DNA from 2 places in the Dyadobacter sp. BE31 genome. Region 2 is predicted to be linked to the other one. Evidence: riboswitches for the same ligand, from Rfam matches in the RefSeq annotation. Region 2 holds a riboswitch; the other holds the start of a gene.
The links. A riboswitch is a leader RNA that binds a small molecule or an ion and turns the genes downstream of it on or off. The one in region 2 is predicted to bind fluoride.
Positions count from the first base shown of each region.

Region 1: another riboswitch for fluoride. It lies ahead of J2Y43_RS32480 (voltage-gated chloride channel family protein); the one in region 2 lies ahead of J2Y43_RS08115 (voltage-gated chloride channel family protein).

Region 1 is NZ_JAVDXA010000010.1:19,266-29,469, forward strand. It holds gene J2Y43_RS32475 (hypothetical protein) at 1-385, opposite strand, end outside; gene J2Y43_RS32480 (voltage-gated chloride channel family protein) at 1,216-2,544, opposite strand; fluoride riboswitch at 2,580-2,645, opposite strand; gene J2Y43_RS32485 (SdiA-regulated domain-containing protein) at 3,638-4,513, shown strand; partial or broken gene J2Y43_RS33685 (hypothetical protein) at 4,595-4,699, shown strand; gene lgt (prolipoprotein diacylglyceryl transferase) at 4,871-5,683, shown strand; gene J2Y43_RS32495 (response regulator transcription factor) at 6,087-6,767, shown strand; gene J2Y43_RS32500 (HAMP domain-containing sensor histidine kinase) at 6,758-8,128, shown strand; gene J2Y43_RS32505 (TolC family protein) at 8,423-9,826, shown strand; gene J2Y43_RS32510 (efflux RND transporter permease subunit) at 9,844-10,204, shown strand, end outside.
Region 2 is NZ_JAVDXA010000001.1:1,905,848-1,916,051, forward strand. It holds gene J2Y43_RS08070 (MFS transporter) at 1-428, shown strand, start outside; gene J2Y43_RS08075 (DoxX family protein) at 523-957, shown strand; gene J2Y43_RS08080 (AraC family transcriptional regulator) at 958-1,833, opposite strand; gene J2Y43_RS08085 (RNA polymerase subunit sigma-24) at 1,983-2,306, opposite strand; gene J2Y43_RS08090 (dihydrodipicolinate synthase family protein) at 2,338-3,318, opposite strand; gene J2Y43_RS08095 (sodium:solute symporter) at 3,388-4,971, opposite strand; gene J2Y43_RS08100 (VTT domain-containing protein) at 5,097-5,783, opposite strand; gene J2Y43_RS08105 (cystathionine gamma-synthase) at 5,950-7,095, shown strand; gene J2Y43_RS08110 (DUF3127 domain-containing protein) at 7,174-7,533, shown strand; fluoride riboswitch at 7,618-7,682, shown strand; gene J2Y43_RS08115 (voltage-gated chloride channel family protein) at 7,713-9,002, shown strand; gene J2Y43_RS08120 (helix-turn-helix domain-containing protein) at 8,971-9,624, opposite strand; gene J2Y43_RS08125 (DUF2795 domain-containing protein) at 9,813-10,034, opposite strand; gene J2Y43_RS08130 (transcriptional regulator) at 10,193-10,204, opposite strand, start outside.

The sequences.
Region 1 (10,204 bases), on a different contig from region 2:
TTACGCTATTATGCAGGTAAGTTGGCGCGTGGGAAGAAGATCGTAGAGCGAGTATATATTGCCAGCCGATAGCAGCGGCCCCCGCCCAACTCGAATCCATCGCGTCAGTATCGTATTCCTCTAAGAGGCTGTCGAGCTGATTGACCTGAGTTTTGTTCAAAAGAAAGTAATTCGCTTCATGATACGCTTTGCCAAGTTCTGCATCTCGATAGTTGTTTTTTAGCCAGATAGTGTCACTACCGGTAAATTTGACAGAAAATGAGTTCACACCATCTCGGTAAGTCAAGTCAATCACTTTTCCACTATCTGTTTGACGTTGATGACAGTTGGTCAAAAAAAGAAGAATTAGCCAGGCGCACCATTTCATTATCTGCGTACAACTCATAAATATGTATTCAACTATACAATCAATCTGCAAGATCTTCTAGCATTGAATCCTAATCGTATCGATGTGCTCCGGCAGAATATTTATAACGACATCCGCAGAGTCTAAATTGGCCTTTCATTCAGTTTTTCCTGTCATTTGTCAGATTTCTTGATCGCAAATTAGCGAGTGTCTTTAAGCAGAATAGCCAAAAACTTTTGGGCACTAACAGCGCATTAACTATACACCTTATTTTTTAGGTCGATTTTAATATACAGGCTTGGATTCTCAACTATACAGTTTATTGTGGATTTTCATCCGGCTTTCTTCGGTGTTTGTCTTTTGTGTGACTGTTTTATCGAAGGCGCTCAACCTGGATGAGCTGCATTTCTGGTGCCGTACGGATGCCATGCACGTTCTTACCCATACCGGCAGAGACGTATGTACCGAAGAGAGCAAAAAAAAATGGTAAATACGCATAGCCAAGGTCAGTCAGGTCGGCTCACGACCCGGTAGGTTTCCGTGTTCTCCGTTACGGCGAAGGCAGAGGCCAGCAAGTTCTTATTTTCTGTGATAAACAATCGGATCTTTCCAGGATCATCAATGATCTCGATACAAACGGGCAGGCGCTGGGCGGGCTTATTTCCGTCGAGTCGAATACAAGCCTTGCGTCTCCCAGGAATCCCGCCTTAACCGGCAGCATGATCGCTTGTCGAAGTCCGGCCGCTTTGGCACGCCTCAGAAGGGCTGTCGATAACAAATTATCGCCCAGAAAACGTTTCCAAAATGAAGTGTTAGGCACTTTTTGACCTTGATGTATGTAAATCCTGACCGTATTCAAGAGGGAGATATCAGCGTTTTTCATGAGCTAGTTTTTTAGGGTTGGATTGAAGATTACTAAGGCTTTCGCCCTCGTGTTGACGGTAGACCATGTGCTTGGACCGGCCAACAACCTGCGACCCGTAAATTCCGCGGTGCCCGGAAAAGAAGTAGGCGATTATACAAGCTATTGCCGCATATAAGCCACAATCCGCGCCGAACAATTCGATGGCCATAATAGTGCAGGCCAGCGGGGTGTTGGCAGCACCCGCAAAAACAGCGACGAACCCCATCCCTGCCAGAAGCCCAACAGGTAGCGGGACAAAATAAGATAGGGTATTGCCCAAGGCGGCGCCGATAAAAAACAATGGGGTCACCTCCCCACCCTTGAACGCTGCCCCAAGGGTTATTGCGGTAAACAGTATTTTTAACGCAAAATCATAAGCAGGAAGCTGTTCGTTAAAGGATGCGACAATCGTCGGAATCCCCAGGCCGATGTATTTGGTGGTTCCAAGTCCGAATACTGCGACGGCTACAATGATCCCGCCTGCGACCGGGCGCAGTGGCGGATATGCAATTTTCACTTTGAAGAAGCTGCCCACTTTATGGGTAAGCTCGCTAAATACTACTGCACACATGCCAAAAATCGCGCCGGCAATTACCGCATACAGCACATTTGCTGCTGATAAATCCGGGATGTGCGGGATATGGTAGCGCGTATGGCCTACCTGCCAGGCCTTTGTGGTCATATCGGCAAACACGGAGGCTGCAAACGCTGGAAGCAATGCATCATATTGCAGCCTGCCCAGCAGGAATACTTCCAGGCCGAAAATGGCCCCGGCCAGTGGCGTGCCAAATACCGAACCAAATCCTGCGGCGATACCGGCAATCAGGATCAGCTTCCTGTCCCGCGGGCGAAGCTGCAAGATACGGGTGAACTGGTCTGATATCGAGCCCCCGATCTGCAGTGCCGTCCCTTCACGACCTGCAGATCCGCCAAACAGGTGTGTAGCAATGGTTCCGATCAGCACAAGGGGTGCCATTTTCAGGGGAATGATCTTTGAGGGATGGTGTATGTTTTCCAAAAGCAAATTATTACCCCTTTCCACATCTTTGCCCAAGTAATGATACAGGCATCCAATCGCAAAGCCCGCAACCGGCAGTAACCAGATAACCCAAAGATGGCTTTCACGCCAACTGGTCGCCCAATCCAGCGATACCAGAAAAAACGCAGACGCAGAGCCAACCAGCATGCCGATCAAGGCAGAGATCAGAAGCCACTTAGTTAGAAAAAAAATAATGGGGTTTTTCCAGAAAAGAAAAGCAAAAGGCCGGGGGAGACGAAAACGTGGTGTTGACATATGTATATACCTATTAGATGAACAAAATAATTTTGATCCTAATAGGCGCCATCAGCCCAATCGGGCGGTTCCAGCAGGAAGACACCATTTCCTGTATTGATAGACAAAATAACGATTTAATACACAATCATCCAAGGAATGAGGACGAAACATCACAGTTTAGACAGCAGACAGTGGCTTATCCAAGTCATAACCCGATTCAAAAATTCGGACAATTTGAGTTCCTGGCAGGGTGAACCATGTCCAACAGACTTTCACCCTCCGGACGATCCATCCTATCCTTGCCGATGCAACGAAGAAGCGCCTGAAAAACTTGGAGACGGACCTGGTCAAGTCACTCAACACTGTAAACATGATGGTGCAGGCTCCTAAACCTGGCGAGGATCATCCGCGCCGATCTACGTCTGACTATATCCAAACTGGACAACGAGGCCAATAAACTCACAAATTGAAAATTCGGCGAGATCTATGAGACCGAACTGCCCAAGGAGGAAACTGCCGAGCAACCAAGCTCGGAGGGCGGTTCTGTGAGTGCTCCAGCTATCGTCTGGTAACATCAGCAAACTTGCGTATAGGGGGCACGACCGACTAAGTCTACCTCTTGTAAGGCTAAGCACCTCTTTTCACTGATACTCAAAATTGTCCAATTTTGCTGACGATTTGCAACTACGGTGCGCCAGGCGCGGCATTTTTCGGGCATCGGGGAATTCTTGCCACCTGTAATTGGGAATGAGGAACATCGCTTTTTTATGCGAACCAGGATTTGCCCGGCACTAACCTCAGGGCATGTTCCCTACGAAATCTACCACGGTGGGAAGCAAGTGTTTACAAGCAAACTCAACCACATTAATGCCTTATCATTCCACCATCCAGTGATCCATGTTATTACCTGGCGACAAAAAGAACGGCTAAGGATATATGTCGGCCAAGCAAATTATGGGGATCTCCCCCACGCCTTTGCGGCCGCCGAAAGACCACAACACACTCATTTTCAGAAAAATAAAATACAGCAATGATATTCTCGTAAGAATTGGACACTATGTTATCGTTGATAAACTGGATACCTTTGTTCAAATCAATTGACTTGTCGGCCATGCGAAACGTCTATAAATTCTCACTTCTTCTTATCTGGGTCGTGATCTTGAATTGTGAAACATCCAAGAAAAGAGAAGTAAGTCAAACGGCTGACCTAGCAGTCAACAATAGTTTGAAGCATTACAATCTCGACAAACCGCAAAAGTTTAACATGCCTGAAAGTTTGCTGGAAATTTCAGGGATTGCTTTCCGTGACCAGCTTAACGACACCATTTATGCAATAAATGACGAAGAAGGTAAAATCTTCCGGCTAGGCTGGAATGTTCGTAAACAGCTGAATTCAAAATTTGGGAAACATGGCGACTACGAGGATGTAAGCATAGTTGGGGGAACGGCTTATGTACTCAAAAGTAACGGTACCCTTTATTCATTTCCTTTTGACAGCGCAAATTCTAAGAAAGTTAATGAAGTGAATGAGATCAAAAATGTACTTCCCAAAGGTGAGTACGAAGGTATGTATGCGGACCGACTCACCAACAGCTTATACGTGCTCTGCAAGAACTGTTCGGTTGATCACTCAGCCGGTACGGCGTCAGGCTATATCATCAAGCTCGACAATTTCCCCGCAATTATGAATAGTTTCCGAATTGATTTAGAGTCAATTGCAGATTCTAGAAAGAATGTCAAAGATGGATTAAGGCCCTCCGGATTAGCAAAAAATCCACTTTCTGGTGAATGGTACGTAATTTCAGCCGCTCGAAAATTGTTGATCGTGACTGATTCTAGTTGGAAAATCAAAGGAACATTCTCCCTAAATAGCAACTTATTCAATCAACCGGAAGGCATTGCATTTGACAAATTTGCAAACTTATACATCTCCAATGAGGGTGATGACATTACAAATGGTAACATTTTAAGGTTTAATCGGCAATGATCTTGGTATTCGGCAAACTGGTGTTTTTTTTACAGGTGCGTCCGATGGATGACGGCGGCCATGCTTTAAGGTTATACAAATAAGGAAATTGCTGTAATACTGGATTTAACAGCAACCAATGTCAGTGCAGGGTTGTACCGGCTACAGTCCAAAATCAAAGACTTCTTTCAGAATGAACATCAGTGAGCTAAAACGCGCCTGGGAGCAGCAAAAGGTATACTTTGAAGACCTTTCAATCCCGGAGAAGGCAATTCTACGAGTGATACAAAAGGATCTGAACAGGGAGCAGCAAGTTCGGCGGGTTCTTTATAATGCATCGTCATTTATGTTGTTGATCACCTTATGTCAAACCTGCTAATGCTCCATTACATTATCTGGGATGTGCGACCCGAAGTATTCTCCTGGGCCAATGTGCCTCGATGGTACGGCGTTTTCTGGGCGACCGGCATCTTTCTGAGTATTTACGTTGCCAGCTATATTTTCAAGATCGAGAAGCGCCAACGGAGCGAAGTGGATGAGCTTACGCTCTACTTGATCATCGGTACTCTGGTCGGGGCTCGCTTAGGGCATATTTTGTTTTATGAGCCCCTGCATTACTGGCAACATCCCATCGAGATACTGCCTGTTTCGGTAACCCCATCGTTTCATTTTACCGGTCTTGCAGGGCTGGCCAGTCACGGAGGCGGATTAGGCCTGATCATTGCGGTATTCATTTTTGCCAGACGAAAAAAGATGGGTTTCCTGTGGCTACTAGACCGTATCGCGGTTGTAGTCCCCTTATGCGGCGCATTTATCCGTTTAGGTAATCTGATGAATTCGGAAATGATTGGGATTCCAACGACGATGCCTTGGGCATTTGTCTTTGCCCAGGTTGATCATCTCCCAAGGCACCCAGCCCAGTTGTACGAAGCGATTTACTGTGTTTTCCTATTCGGGCTTGTCTTCCATCTATGGCGTAGCAAACGTAATAGGTGGGGAAGTGGAACACTTTTTGGCGTGACATTGTCAACACTCTTCACACTGCGGTTCTTGGATGAGTTTTTCAAGATAAATCAGGAAAGTTTTGAAAACAACATGATGCTCAATATGGGTCAGATACTGAGCATTCCATTTATTATAGTCGGATTGCTTATTATCGCTGTCAGACTGCACAAACCCGCACCTCTTTGATTGCGTCACATCCTGACCGTTTGATTGCTGTGCTACTCATTTTTATTGGTCAGTATTTTTTCCCAGCTGGCTGATCGAAGTAAATCTTCCTAGGCGTCTAACTGTTTCTTGTGAGTTGAAGCCCTGGCATCCCTTAACAGAAGGTTCAGGGGAACTCATATTTTGGTTAAAGCTACGCTTGCTTTTCCTGCCGCTGGCAACCATGATAACCCCAGTCTGCGCAGCCAATCTTGCCGAAAAAGCCAATAAATATCCTCTGCGCCATAGGCAAATACACCGAATGGTTGACCAGGAGCTTTTGCTAGCATATGTCTAAAACGGATTTTTAATTGACTTTTAATTCTTTTCTAACCGGATCTTTAGGCTGCCAGGCTAGCTTGACAACCAAAATGAATTTAATCCTATGCAAGTATTACTCGTAGAAGACGATCCTAAGTTAGCGGCGTTTGTTCAAAAGGGTTTTTTCAGCGAAAACATCAACCTGGAAATAGCTTATGACGGTTATATAGGCAAGCGAATTTTAGAGCAGCATAAATTTGATGTCGTTATCTTGGACGTCAATCTACCTGGTCTGAATGGCTTTCAACTCTGCGGGTTTGTCAAAGCAAGCTGGCCCGAGACACCTGTCATGATGTTGACCGCGCTGGGTATGCTGCAGGATAAAATTTCCGGGTTTCAGGCTGGTGCGGACGATTATCTTTCCAAACCCTTCGATTTCCAGGAGTTGTTGATGAGAACGAAGGCGCTTGCCCGCAGAGCCGGGGCATACTCCCAGGCAAAGATATTGCAAATCAGCGATCTGGTGATGGAATTGGATGGTCAGATTGTTAAAAGGGGCAATAGAATCATCGATCTCTCAAAGAGGGAGTTTGATCTGTTGGAATACCTTCTTTTGAACAAAAGAAAAATTGTGAGCAGAGTCGATATTTTGGAAAAGGTCTGGGGACTTCACTTTGACACAAGCACCAATGTCATCGATGTATATATTAATTACCTGAGAAGAAAGATTGACAAAGATTTTGAGCAAAAGCTTATTCACACAGTGGTCGGTAGGGGGTATACAATTCGGGAGCCATGGCAATAAAGCAAAAAATCATCATTGCTTTTACATTGATAGTTGCTGCTATACTAGTACTTTTTTCGTTTTTCGTTTACTATTCTTACGAAGACTATCGTGCGGAACTGATGAAGGAAAGGCTTTTTGGACGGGCAGAAGCAACCAAAAAACTTCTTGCCACGCCAAGGGCTTTTAAAACCAATGTATTTTTCCCGCTCACAGAGCAGTATGAAGCCGTTTATGATGAGGAAAACATGCTGCTGGTTTGCACCCAGAAAAGTAACGACTTTATTCCAGATCAAGCATTTTTTAAAAGTGTACGATTGAAAAAGCGGTTTGCTTTTACCTACATCTCCCCGCTACATGATTTTGATAAAGAGGGCGTGGCCATCACTTACCGAGTCAAGGGTAAACCTTATTTGGCCCTGGTGACAGGCTATGATCTACACGGCTATAATATGAGCAGGACCCTTCGGTTTTCGCTTTTCTTTGGAAACCTACTAGCGCTCTTGGTGATCGGAGTTACAGGATATTTCTTTTCCAGAAAGGCGATGTCTCCTTTTGACGATTTGATCCGGCAGATCGATCGTGCTGCGATTTCAGATTTCAGTTTTCGCATTAACCATAATGCCGACGTTAATGAAGCTACGGTTCTGGCAAAGTCATTTAACCAACTTCTTAAAAAAATCCAGCAACTTGCAGACAATCAGAGGAGTTTCATCTCTTATGCTTCCCATGAAATCAGAACGCCATTAACGGTTATCAAGGGTGTTCTGCAAACATCTTTAGCGTATGACAGGCACCCCAAGGACTATCAAACTTCGGTAGGCGAAGCATTAGGGGGAGTAAATCATGCGATCGAGCTTGCCAACAATCTGCTTCTGCTCGCAGAAATAGAGAGCCTCCAATTTTTCGTCAATAAGAAGAATATCAGTATAGTAGATCTGATCATGGATTGTATTGGTGATATCAACCAAAAATATAGTTCTCAAGTCATCCATTTTCAGTTCATTGAAAACAGTGCCGTTGTCCAGCAGCAAGCGGTCGCCGAAGGAATCCCACATCTTTTGAAATCGGCGATCGGCAATGTAATCGACAATGCCTGTAAATATTCCGCTTTTCAACCAATAACGATTCTGATCACCGAACAGCAGGAATTTGTAGTCATAGTGGTTCGGGATCAGGGTATTGGTATCCTCCCTGAAGATTTAGAGGACATTTTCTTACCCATGATGCGGGGAAGTAACACCGGTCAGGTAACCGGATTTGGTATTGGACTCACGCTGGTCAGAAAAATCGTTGAGTTTCACGGTGGCTTTCTGGCGATAGAATCCCAGGTTTCCAAAGGAACAGCTGTCAGCCTCCATCTTCCTAAAATTACATTCTAATGGCATTCCGCGTCTGATTGGTTGCCTCGGACAACCAGCTGTACGAATCCCGGTTTTGAGATTAAAGCTTTTTAATGACACCTGTCAAAAAAAGGTAGGGCCATTTTGGTATATCAATAGCCAACAGACTCATTATTAGCATTTTGTAAACATATTCAGTTAATAGTGCCTATTGGCCATGGCACAAAAATCATCGACAAGCCATTCAGGATTCTCATTGCATTTTAACGCGGTTCTCAGACCGTTCTAAGGCTAAGACCTGAAATTTGACATCATCAAAAATAGAGATGTCAAATGCACAAATACATTGTAAAAATTATGCTGGCAATACTGCTATGCTCCCAACAAGCCGTCAGTCAGCAAATGCCGAAAGTGCTTTCCCTGGATGAGGCAATCAGCCGATCAATTGAAACTTACCCCTCAATTCGGGCCAAGCTGGCGGAAATTCAGGCTAGCAAGGCAGAAGCCGCGGCCAGTCGTGTAGGTTACACTTTGCCTGCCATAAGTTTTCAGGCACAGGCCCTTTATGCCACGTCCAATCAGGTCAGGGGGACTTTTTTTCCAAATGAGGGAACAGCTATTCCTACTTCTGGTGGTATTAAAGTAAATGGCTATACTTCCGACGCGGTGTTGAGCAGCTTCAGTACACTCTTGGGAAGCTACAAGCTGGTGAATTTCGGAAAAAAGAAAACAGACGAGACCCTATCAAAGGCCCGTATCGAGCAGGCCAGCGCGGATTATGAGCGCGAATTGTTTGAACACAAGGTAGAAGTGGCTGATGCCTATCTGCTGACACTTGTTTTTCAGGACGCTCTTAAAGTGCAGCAAAAGAACTTTGATCGAATACAAGCATTCTACAGTGTAATACATGCTACGGCTGCTGCGGGTTTAAGGCCTGGTGTAGACAGCTCAATGGCGGCGGCAGAACTGTCCAAAGCCAGTGTAGTGCTTTTGGAAAGCCAGAAAATAGCCGAACAACAGAAAATCAAACTGGCCGAGCTCTTGGGGGGTGAGAGCCCCAATTTCGAGCTGGTTTCAGACAAATTCAATGTCACACTCCCCGTGTATAATGTACACAATATTCAGCAGGAAAATCCCCTTCTGAAGTTTTACGAAAAGCGGATCGGTTCCAGTATTGCACAAACCCAGGCCATCAGAAAATCATATCTTCCGTCGATTATGGCCAGGGGAGCGCTATGGGCGAGAGGCTCCGGGATATCTGACCGGACTGATGACGCAGGCAATTTTGCTTACAATTCATCTCTTTCCGGTCTCAAGTTCAGGGCATATGATTACATGGCCGGACTGACAACACTTTGGAACATTTCGGACGTGTTCCGTACAAAACAGCAAGCCAGATCCCAGCAATATCTTACGGAAAGTTACCAGCAGCAATTTAATGAGGCTAGGCTGCGAGTGGATGGACAAATGCAGACTGCTGACCTGCAATATGCTAGTTCCTTAAAGGTCGTCGAGCAGGCGCCGATACAGCTTTCTGCTGCCCAAGCGGCTTATGCGCAAGCTGACGCCCGGTATCAGGCGGGCCTGTCTACCGTTGTTGAACTGACCCAGTCCATAGCGCTATTGAACCGGGCCGAGATCGATCAGATAATTGCCCATAACAATGTATGGCGCTCATTTTTACAAAAACTGGCGGCTGTCGGTGATATAACTGATTTCTTAAATCAAGCCAAATAGTATTTAAACACTGAATTATGGACAAATTACTGACAGGCGCCCTTTCCAAACCTGTGATGGTGGTAGTGGTCGTGCTGGGGCTGGCAATCTTTTCGATCATGGCCCTTTTTAAAATTCCGGTTGATATTTTTCCTAAGTTAAACCTTCCCACTATTTACATTGCCCAGCCCTACGGCGGGATGACGCCATCGCAAATGGAGGGGTTTATTGCTACCAGGTACCAGAACCAAATGCTATATGTCTCTGGTATCAAGGACATTGAGGTCAAGAATGTTCAGGGGCTTTGCCTTGTCAAACTGACCTTTTACGAAACTGTGGACATGGCCCAGGTAGCCGGTGAGGTGGCCAACCAGGTAAGCAGGGTGATGAGTTATATGC
Region 2 (10,204 bases):
CATTGCAGCCGGTTTTCGGAGCGTTGAGCGACCGTATCGGCCGCCGGCCCCTATTGATTGCTTTCGGAGTTTTAGGGACAATTTTTACCTATCCCCTCCTCAGCACGCTGAGCCACACGACAGAAATGTGGCCGGCATTCGGGCTACTGATGGCTGCGCTGATTATTGTGAGCGGCTACACCTCCATTAATGCGGTCGTGAAAGCCGAGCTCTTTCCCGTGGAGGTGCGTGCGCTGGGCGTGGGCCTACCCTATTCGATCGCCGTGGCGGTTTTCGGCGGCACGGCAGAGTACCTCGCATTGTGGGCCAAGAATCTCGGGCATGAGGCCTGGTACTACTGGTACGTGACCATCTGCATTTTCATTTCACTGATCGTTTACATTCGGATGAAGGATACCAAACACACTTCCCTGATCGAAAAACATTGATTTTTAGCTGTTAACAGGCTTGGAAAAAAGCCATTTTCTCTTGACATAGTCCATTCAATCCTGTAACTTTCTTGAAACCAAAATTTGAGAAGTTATGAACATGATGGATCGAATCGAGCATTGGGGCGATACACACCATCCGGCCTGGATGGACATAGTTCGTATTGCTTTGGGAGTATTTTTGTTTGCTAAGGGTATCAGTTTCATCAGCGATACCACCAAGTTGTCTCATCTGATTACCGGCCTCGACTTTCACTTGTACACTGTCACGGCCGTTCACTACGTAGCTTTTGCGCACATTTTTGGCGGATTCCTGATCGCAATGGGATGCCTGACCAGAATCGCATCCATCATTCAGATACCGATCCTGCTCACTGCCGTGTTTTTTGTCAATATACGGCTCGGCTTTTCGTACCTCAACTCCGAGCTGTGGCTTTCGATGATTACGCTCATCCTGGTCATAACATTCGCCGTGGTAGGCTCCGGACGTTTCTCAATGGACGAGTGGATGAAGAATCATGATAAATGATCAGACCATTTCGGGTGCGGCTTTGTAAAGATATTTCCGCTTGTATTCCAGGGGAGTCATATCGGTAACCTTCTTGAAATGCCGGTAAAAGTTGGAAACATTGTTGAAGCCGCACTCGAAACAAATCACCTCCGTCGCCATTTTATCTTCAATCAGGAACCGGCAAGCCTGGCTAATCCTGATCTCCACCAGAAAATCGTTATAGGTTTTCTTGGTCATCAGTTTAAAATACCTACAAAAAGAAGTAATGCCCAGGTTGGCGATCGACGCTACATCCTGCAAGGAAATGTCGTTGCGATAGTTGGACAGCGTGTAGGCGTATATTTTGTTCAAACGCAGCGTTTCGGCATCGTTAGACTTGTAGAATGCATGTGCGGAAGCGATCGTTTCATATTCACTTGCCTCCGCCAGGATTTTCAGGATCGATAGCAATGCGATCAGCCGGTCGAGATTTTCAGCATCCACTGCAGAGTGCATCAACCTAATCACCTTCTCCTTCGCTTCACCGTGTATCAGCAGACCTCGTTTAGCACGTTCGTATAACTTGGGGATCTGGTAAGCTTCCGGCAGCAGGAGCAACTCGCTGCCCAGGCAGTTGGGCAAAAAGTGAATGATGACCACCTCCACCGTCGTGTTACTGGCGCCTTCTTCCACCCGCCAGGTATGCGGAAGGTTTTCGCCCAACAGGATAAGCTCCCCGTCGGAAAAATTGCTGATGTTGTCTCCAATGAACCTTACCCCTTTTCCCTTGACCAGATAGTGGAGTTCCAACTCGGGATGGTAATGCCAAACCGTGCCGAAGCCAGAATCTTTGTCATGACGGATGCTGAACGAAGTCCTCGAAGGGATAGGGACCTTATGGAAATGCGGTTTCATTTTAAATCAATGCTGGCAGGGTTTAGGTTGGCTGCCATTGCTCAATTTAAAAGAATTTTTTTTAATAATCCATCCTGTGCAATGGACAAAATGCTAAAAAAATACTATTAAATAGCATAAAACTAATATTATACTCCTAAACGGGCCTGTTAGCTGGCTCGAAATGACTGTATACGATCGAGATACTGCTTGCGTGCAGCGGGATCGCTGTATTTTCGCATCTCCCCAAAAATCTGGTCTTTCAAGCTGCTGAACAGGTAAGACTGGAAGTTACCCTCGCCCCGCAGGTCCAGCCGCTCGTTCCAGATTTTGTTGAAAACGGAGTTGATGACATTCTCCGCCTCTGCTTCGTCTTTCAGGAGAACGGAGCAAAATTTAAATGCAGGGACATGAAAGTACGAACGGAGTTGCGTAAATGCAGCTTCATCGCCCTGGGTTACCCGATCCAAAATTTGCTGGTTAGGAAAAGTCATAGCTCAAAATTTAGGGTTTGATCCGATTGGGTTATTTCAACGGTGCTTCAAGAGTCTTTTTAAACACACTCGAAATCCCGAGCGTGGCTTGTATCCGGTCCACTTCGTCCAACAGCTGGTCGGCACGTTCCTGCAAATCGGCGGTCAGCTCGCCCACGTCGCGGCGCGTGTAGGTCGAGATCGGGAAGCCTCTTTTTTGCAGGCAATATTTCGCAATGATGGGATAAGCCGAATGCACAATATCCATCGACTCGACGAAGAACGCTTGGAGCGTTTTTACGTCTTCCTGTCGCTCCGCATTGTTGTAATTGTTGCAAATCCAGACGATCAGTTCGGGATAAATATTTCCTTGAATGCATGACAGCCCGGCAGCTCCTGCTTTGAGCGATGCTGTCGCATTTACCATGTAGGCATCGTAAAGCCCGAAGCGATAGCCTTCGGCCACTTTGATTCTGCGAATGACTTCTTCGATATCCAGGCAGGTATCTTTATGATAGATAATGCGGTTCGACGGCAGCAGTTCCGCAAGGACTTCACTGCCGATCAACCTCTTGTAGGGAACCGGGCATTCATAAAAACCGAGCGGAACCTCGCTGGTAAGGCTGATCAGTTCCTTTGCCCGTTGGATAAACACTTCGTCCGATTCGTCCTCGCCTGCCAGCAGCCCGGTAATTACAATCACTGCCTGCACACCGGTTTCGTATATACGTTTTACGAATTGCGCTTGCTCCGGAATCGGTCCTCCGAAGGTTCCCGTAGCTACAACCGGCACTCGTCCTGCTGTATGTTCCACCACCGTACGCGTCACTTTCAACCGCTCTTCCACCGATAGCTCGTACATTTCGCTTGAAAGACAGTTGGCAAACAACCCCGCAGCACCCGCTTCGAGGTACAGGTCGGTCAGTGCTTTTAACCCTTCATAATCTACCTCACCGGTTTCCAGGAAAGGCGTAAGCATGACAGGAATGAAGCCTTGCGGCAACGACGCGGCGGAAGACGTTACAGATGACATCGTGTATGGTTTTAAATACTTGTAAGAAAAAATCCCTTTGAAAATCCGGCTCACCTACCGGCCCTGTGGTTACTTGCTATGCAAAAGCACCTCTTTTTCAACCGGTTGTTTACGCCTCAGCCTGGTAAGCAGCACACCGGCCAAAAAGATCGTCAGTGTTCCGACCACCATGATCATATTCTGGTGGAGCGGGTTTCGCAAATAGGAATAGGTGTCAGGAAGCTGGGACGAGAAAGTCATCCAGACAATCACTACGATCCCGATAATGGTGGCTGTAAGCGCCTCGGTGTTCCGGGTACTTTTCGAAATCATACCGAGCAGGAACAACCCGAGCATTCCGCCCGCAAAAATCCCCGAAAGCATCCACCAAACGTCCAGCACACTTTTCACGCCGATCATCGCAATGCCCGTAATCATCCCCAGCAAACCGAATACGGTTGTAGCGATGTAAAGCAGGCGCAACGATTGCTGCGGTGTGAGGTCTGATTTGATATATTTTTGATAAATATCGACAGAGAAAACCGTCGCCGAGGCATTCATACCCGAGCTGATCGTGCTCATTGCCGCCGACATGATTGCTGCGATAATCAACCCAAGCAAGCCTACCGGTACCTTATTCACCATGAAATGCGGCATCACTTTGTCGCCATAATCGGCGGGCGTGAGCGTAGCTGCCAGGCTTGTGATCGCGTCCGAAGTTCCACCAGGCAGTTTTTCGGCGGCTACCTGCATCTTGATGGTTTGCAGTAGCTCCGGATTTCCCTGGTAGTAGGCAAAAAGACACGTTCCTAACAAAAAGAATATCAGCGACACAGGCACGTACAGGTACACGCACAGCCATACCGAACCGGCAGCCTCTTTGGCCGAAGACGTGGTATGGTACCGCTGCACATAGTTCTGGTCCATCCCGAAATTGTTCAGGTTCATGAAAAACCCGTATAGTAATATCACCCAGAACGAGGCCGTGGTAAAGTCCGGTGCCAGCGTACCCAGGCTGAATTTGTCATTAGCCTTTCCTATTTCAATAATGCTTGGCATCCCGCCGGAAACCCCTGACACGACCAGGTAAAGTATCACCAATGCGCCAATCGTCTTGATCACGCCCTGCACCACCTCTGTCCAGATCACCGCCTCCATTCCGCCCATTACCGTGTACAAAACAATGCAAATCCCCACGACAACCATGATAGTCGACATCGGATAGCCCGTCAGCGCCTGCAAACTCAATGCAATTCCGAAGAAAATCGAACCCATGCGGGCGAGCTGTGTGAGCAGGAAGCAAGCCACGGCATAAGTCCGCGCCCAAGACCCGAAACGATGTTCGAGGTGAGTATAGGCCGATACTTCGCCGGTACTTCTGTAAAAAGGGATAAAAAACTTCGTGGCAACCCAGGCCGCCAACGGCATCGACAAGCTGAAAACAAAGGAACTCCAGTTGCTTCCGAATGCCTTACCCGGTACGCCGAGGAAAGTATTGCTGCTCAAAAAAGTCGCATAAATGGAAATACCGATCGCCCAGCCGGGGATGCGCCCCGATGCTTTGGTAAACTGCTCGGCATTGGTATTTTTCCTTGAAAAGTAAATCCCCACGGCAACCATTCCTGCCAGATAGGCAATCACAATAATGAGATCAATGAAAGGTAAGGATTTCATTCTACTTTTCGGGTATTTATAACTTTACCACAAAGAAACAGGATGAAGCTGATGATTTTGTAGCGTTTTGTAGCGTATTATTGTACGATATTATCAAAGAAGTCTCTCCGATACTAAAAACCATCCTAGGATTCTACTGTACCCCTGTCTTTGAAGAAATATCCGATACCCACAGTAGATATCACAATGAGGGCTATCAGCACGAGTTTGGTAGCCAATCCTTCATTCGGATGTTCGAGCAAATAGCGGATATCCTGTGCTTCCTTACCGGCCCATACGGCCAATACGGTCCGGGGGATCATGCCCAAAGTTCCTCCTGTGAGTACTTGTTTGAAACGCGCACCGGCCATCGCAAAAAACAGGTTGGTAATCGCGAACGGCAGTACGGGAGATAGTTTTGCAAAAAAGATCAGCCTTAACTCATTTTTATAAAACCGGCGTAGCAGCGTGTCAACCTGCGGGTAAACCTGAATAAGGTAACTTCTCACAGAAGCCGCATGCAGAAAATGCGCGGATACATATATGATGGCTATCGCGCCGATATTCAATACGAAAAGCATAGGGAGTGATGCCCAGCCGAGGAAGTAGCCGTACACCAATGCCAGAAATGTAGGAGGGGTTAGCGCCGCGGACGAAGCCAGCGTGAGCAGGACCGTCACCCCCAGCCACCATTCAACAGGCAGTTCGCGGAGGATTTTCTCATGATTGATAGCCCAAGCCGTTATGATAGAGGTCGTCACCAATGGTACGATCGTCATTAATATGCTTACGACGACCGGAAGTGAGAATCTTTTTGGTGTAGACGTTTCCAAGGCTAATCCGCTTTACTTTTTCTAATTGAATAACCAGTTGTTTTGACAAAAGGTTTTTGTGAACTTGCTTTTCTGCATTATTATTTTGACGCCACGAAGGCACGAATGAGCACGAATAAATCTTAGTGATAATTCGTGCCTTCGTGGCAACCATAACCACTAAAAAATGAAATTCGCAACCAAAGCCATACACGCCGGCGTCGAGCCGGACCCGAGTACCGGTGCCATCATGACGCCGATTTACCAGACCTCCACCTACGTCCAGGAAAGCCCAGGCAAGCACAAAGGTTACGAATATGCCCGCAGCAGCAACCCCACGCGCACCGCATTGCAAAAGGCATTGGCTGCCCTCGAAAACGGCAGTCACGGCATTTGCTACGCCTCCGGCCTGTCAGCCACGGACGCCGTTTTGAAATTGTTCAAACCCGGCGACGAAATCATCGCGCCCAGTGACATTTATGGTGGCACCTACCGCCTGATGAAACGCATTTTCGAACCGTTGGGAATCGTTTTCAAGTTTGTGGATATTGAGGAAGTGGGGCAAATCGATCGGCTACTGTCAAAAAACACGAAGCTCGTGTGGCTGGAAACGCCCACCAATCCGTTGCTGAAAATCATCGATATCGAGCAAATCACCCGCATTTGCAAAGAACGAAATGTGCTGACCTGTGTAGATAACACCTTCGCGTCACCTTACCTGCAAAACCCGCTGGACCTAGGTGCGGATATCGTCATGCATTCGGTCACGAAATACCTCGGCGGGCATTCCGACACGGTAATGGGCGCATTGGTCACGAGCAATGACGAACTGGCCAGTCAATTGAAATTCATCCAGAATGCCAGCGGCGCCGTACCGGGCCCTCAGGATTGCTTTCTGGTATTGAGGGGAATCAAAACACTACATATAAGAATGCAGCGCCATTGCGAGAATGCCGGGCAAGTGGCGGTATGGCTCGCCGCTCATCCCAAAGTCGGGAAGGTGTATTACCCAGGGTTGCCCGATCACCCTGGCCATGCACTGGCCGGAAGACAAATGCGCGGCTTCGGCGGCGTGGTGTCCTTCGAATTAAAAGACGATAGTTACGAAAAAGCCGTGCGCACCATGGAACGAATGGAGATTTTTGCATTGGGAGAATCTCTGGGTGGTGTGGAATCGCTTTGTACGCATCCCGCGAGCATGTCGCACGGGGGCATGCCGCGCGAGGAGCGATTGAAAATAGGCCTGAAAGACACATTGATACGCCTCAGTGTAGGCATCGAGGATGTAGAAGATCTTATCGCCGACCTCGACCAGGCGATCGGTACGGATTAGCAAACAGCGTTGCAATCGACGGTCAAAAACCTTACTTTTGGAACCATTTTTGAAACGACACTAAAAAACATATTATCAATGGAAGTATCAGGAACAGTCATTTCATTGCTGCCGGAAGTTACCGGCCAGGGAAAAAACGGAATGTGGCGCAAGCAGGAGTTCATCCTTGAAATACCTTCTCAATACCCTAAAAAAGTATGTATTTCACTTTGGGGCGACAAAATTGACCAGGCCAACCTGCAAGTGAACGACTCGGTAACCGCTTCTATCGATGTGGAAAGCCGTGAGTACAACTCCCGCTGGTACACTGAGGTGCGCGCATGGAAAGTTGAGAAAGCAGGAGCAAGCGGCGGTAACGCCGGTTACAATGCAGGCGGCGCACCACTGCCTCCGGTAACCACTTTCACCGAAGACGAATCGGACGATCTGCCATTCTGATCCTCGGAAATCAAGCTATTTGCCAATCGCCAGTGCCTTCCGGTACTGGCGATTTATTTTTACAAAAAAGGATTTTTGCTACTTTTGCAAAAAGGAAATGGTGTCTTCCTATTTAACCGCCCTAAAAAGCTGATGGCGCCTGGTATAACGAAAAATGCTCATTATCACCAGGTATTGTTATGTCCGTTTCAAAACCATCAGATAACTCCAACACATTTCCGGGCCGGCTTTCCGACATTAACAAGCGATTCCCTTCTACATTGTACATTGCAAAATGGCTGGTTATTTGTTCCATAACAGGCGCATTGATCGGCTCTGCTTCTGCCTTTTTTCTCGTTTCGCTCGATTGGGCTACCCAAATACGTGAAGCGAACGACTGGCTTATCTGGCTGCTACCCGTAGCCGGCTTCGCGATCGGTTTGCTTTACCACTATTTCGGCAGGGAAGTCGAGCGGGGGAATAACCTGCTGATCGAGACGATCCATGATCCCAAAGAATTCATCCGTTTCAGGATGGCCCCTTTTGTGTTGCTTGGGACGGTTACCACGCATTTGTTTGGCGGATCGGCCGGCCGCGAAGGAACCGCATTACAAATGGCGGGGGCAATCGGTGAGCAATTCAGTAAATTATGCAAACTGAATGCGTATGACCGCAAAATCCTGCTCATTTCGGCCATTAGCGCCGGTTTCGGGTCGGTTTTCGGCACCCCGCTGGCCGGAGCGATATTTGGTTTGGAGGTGTTTTTGATAGGAAGATTAAAATATGACGCTATTTTTCCCGCCTTTGCTTCCGCTATCATTGCAAGCCTCGTCACCGATCTGTGGCAGGTAAAACACACGCATTACCACATTCCCGTCATTCCTGAAATGTCTTTTGCCAGCATTATCTACGCCATTCTTGCGGGAATAGCATTCGGCATTGTAGCGGCGGCTTTCAGCAAAACCATTCATTTTTGCACCCAACAATTCAAACAACACATCTCTTTTCCGCCGCTCAGACCTGTTGTGGGCGGATTAGTCGTTTCCGCAGGCGTGTGGCTCATCGGAACACGTTACATCGGTTTGGGAATTCCGGTGATCGTGGAATCATTTACCTTGCAACTGCCTCCGTATGATTTTGCATTAAAAATCATTTTCACCATCATCACTCTCAGCGCGGGATTCAAGGGAGGCGAAGTGACGCCGCTGTTCTTCATCGGCGCTACGCTGGGCAATGCATTGTCGTACTTCATCCCCCTGCCGATGGGATTACTTGCGGGAATGGGCTTTGTGGCCGTTTTCGCAGGCGCTACCAACACACCGCTAGCTTGCATTTTAATGGGAATCGAACTTTTCGGCAGCGAATGCGGCATTTTCGTAGCCATAGCCTGTGTGGTATCCTATCTTCTTTCAGGACACACGAGCATTTACCGCTCTCAGGTTATGACGGAGCCTAAGATTAATTCGACTGATAAGCCATCGACATCGTAAACTTGTCGATCATTTCGTGCGGATGCACTTCCAGTATCCTCGCCAGCACCATAACCACCAATGTGTTGGAAGCAATTTTGCGGGGAATGCCCGCCACTGTCGCGAAGAGGTCCACCGTCACCGATTCCTTTTCGTCGAGCAGTTTCATCAGTTTTTCCTCCTTTTCCCCATATTGGAAACTGACGTCGCGCTCGCCGCGGCCCCGGCGCATGATTTCCTTCATTTCGCGGCTGGCCTGGATGGATTTGTCCTCCACGCGGATGTACGCCTGCCGTGCGCCGGTGTCGTCCACCACGTAATGCGGCTTGTCCACGCTCCGCGGGATCGTCAGCACGAGCACATCGCGGTCGGGCGTGATGGCCACGCGCTCTTTTTTGAAACTGATTTTGGGGAAAATGTACTTGTCGATGGCGCGGGAGAGCGTGTATTCGTCCTCATCTGCATCTTTAAGGCCCTTGATGGCCTTGTCGTCACCCACTCCGACCAGCAGCTTACCGCCACCCGAATTTGCGAAAGCAACTACTTCGCGGACTATCTTTTCGGGGTGATTGGATTTCAATTTGAATTCCAGATGTTCCCCCTCACCTTTCTTAACAAGCTCTTTCAACAATCGAAGCTCCATCGGGTTGGAATGGATAAATTATGAGTTATGACTAAATCACTTTCGGTAACTTACCTCGTCCTCCTCATTTGTTAACGCTAACAATTTACATTCCTTTTGTCAGATTTAAAAAATAATGGGAGTCGAGTTACGTAAAAAAGCGGACCATATTTCATAAAAAAACGGCACCGATAGAGTGCCGTTTGCATTTAGTATTCGTCTTCGTTGAAAAAGAAATCGTCTTTCGTGGGATAGTCGGGCCAAATCTCTTCAATGCTTTCATAAGGCTGCCCATCATCTTCAAGCTCCTGAAGGTTTTCAACTACTTCTAACGGAGCGCCTGTTCTGATTGCAAAGTCAATTAGCTCGTCTTTGGTAGCTGGCCAGGGAGCATCTTCAAGGTACGATGCGAGTTCGAGAGTCCAGTACATAATATTTTCGCCTATTAATGGTTACTTTACTTTTCTGCAAAAGTAAAAAATTTGCTATCTTTTAAAAGCTTAAAGCAAAAAAAAAGAAAAATAATTGCCGGGTTACAAATTTTATTTTCCACCAGTATTTAATTTATTGAATATCAGCATATTAAAACTCACACTGCAAG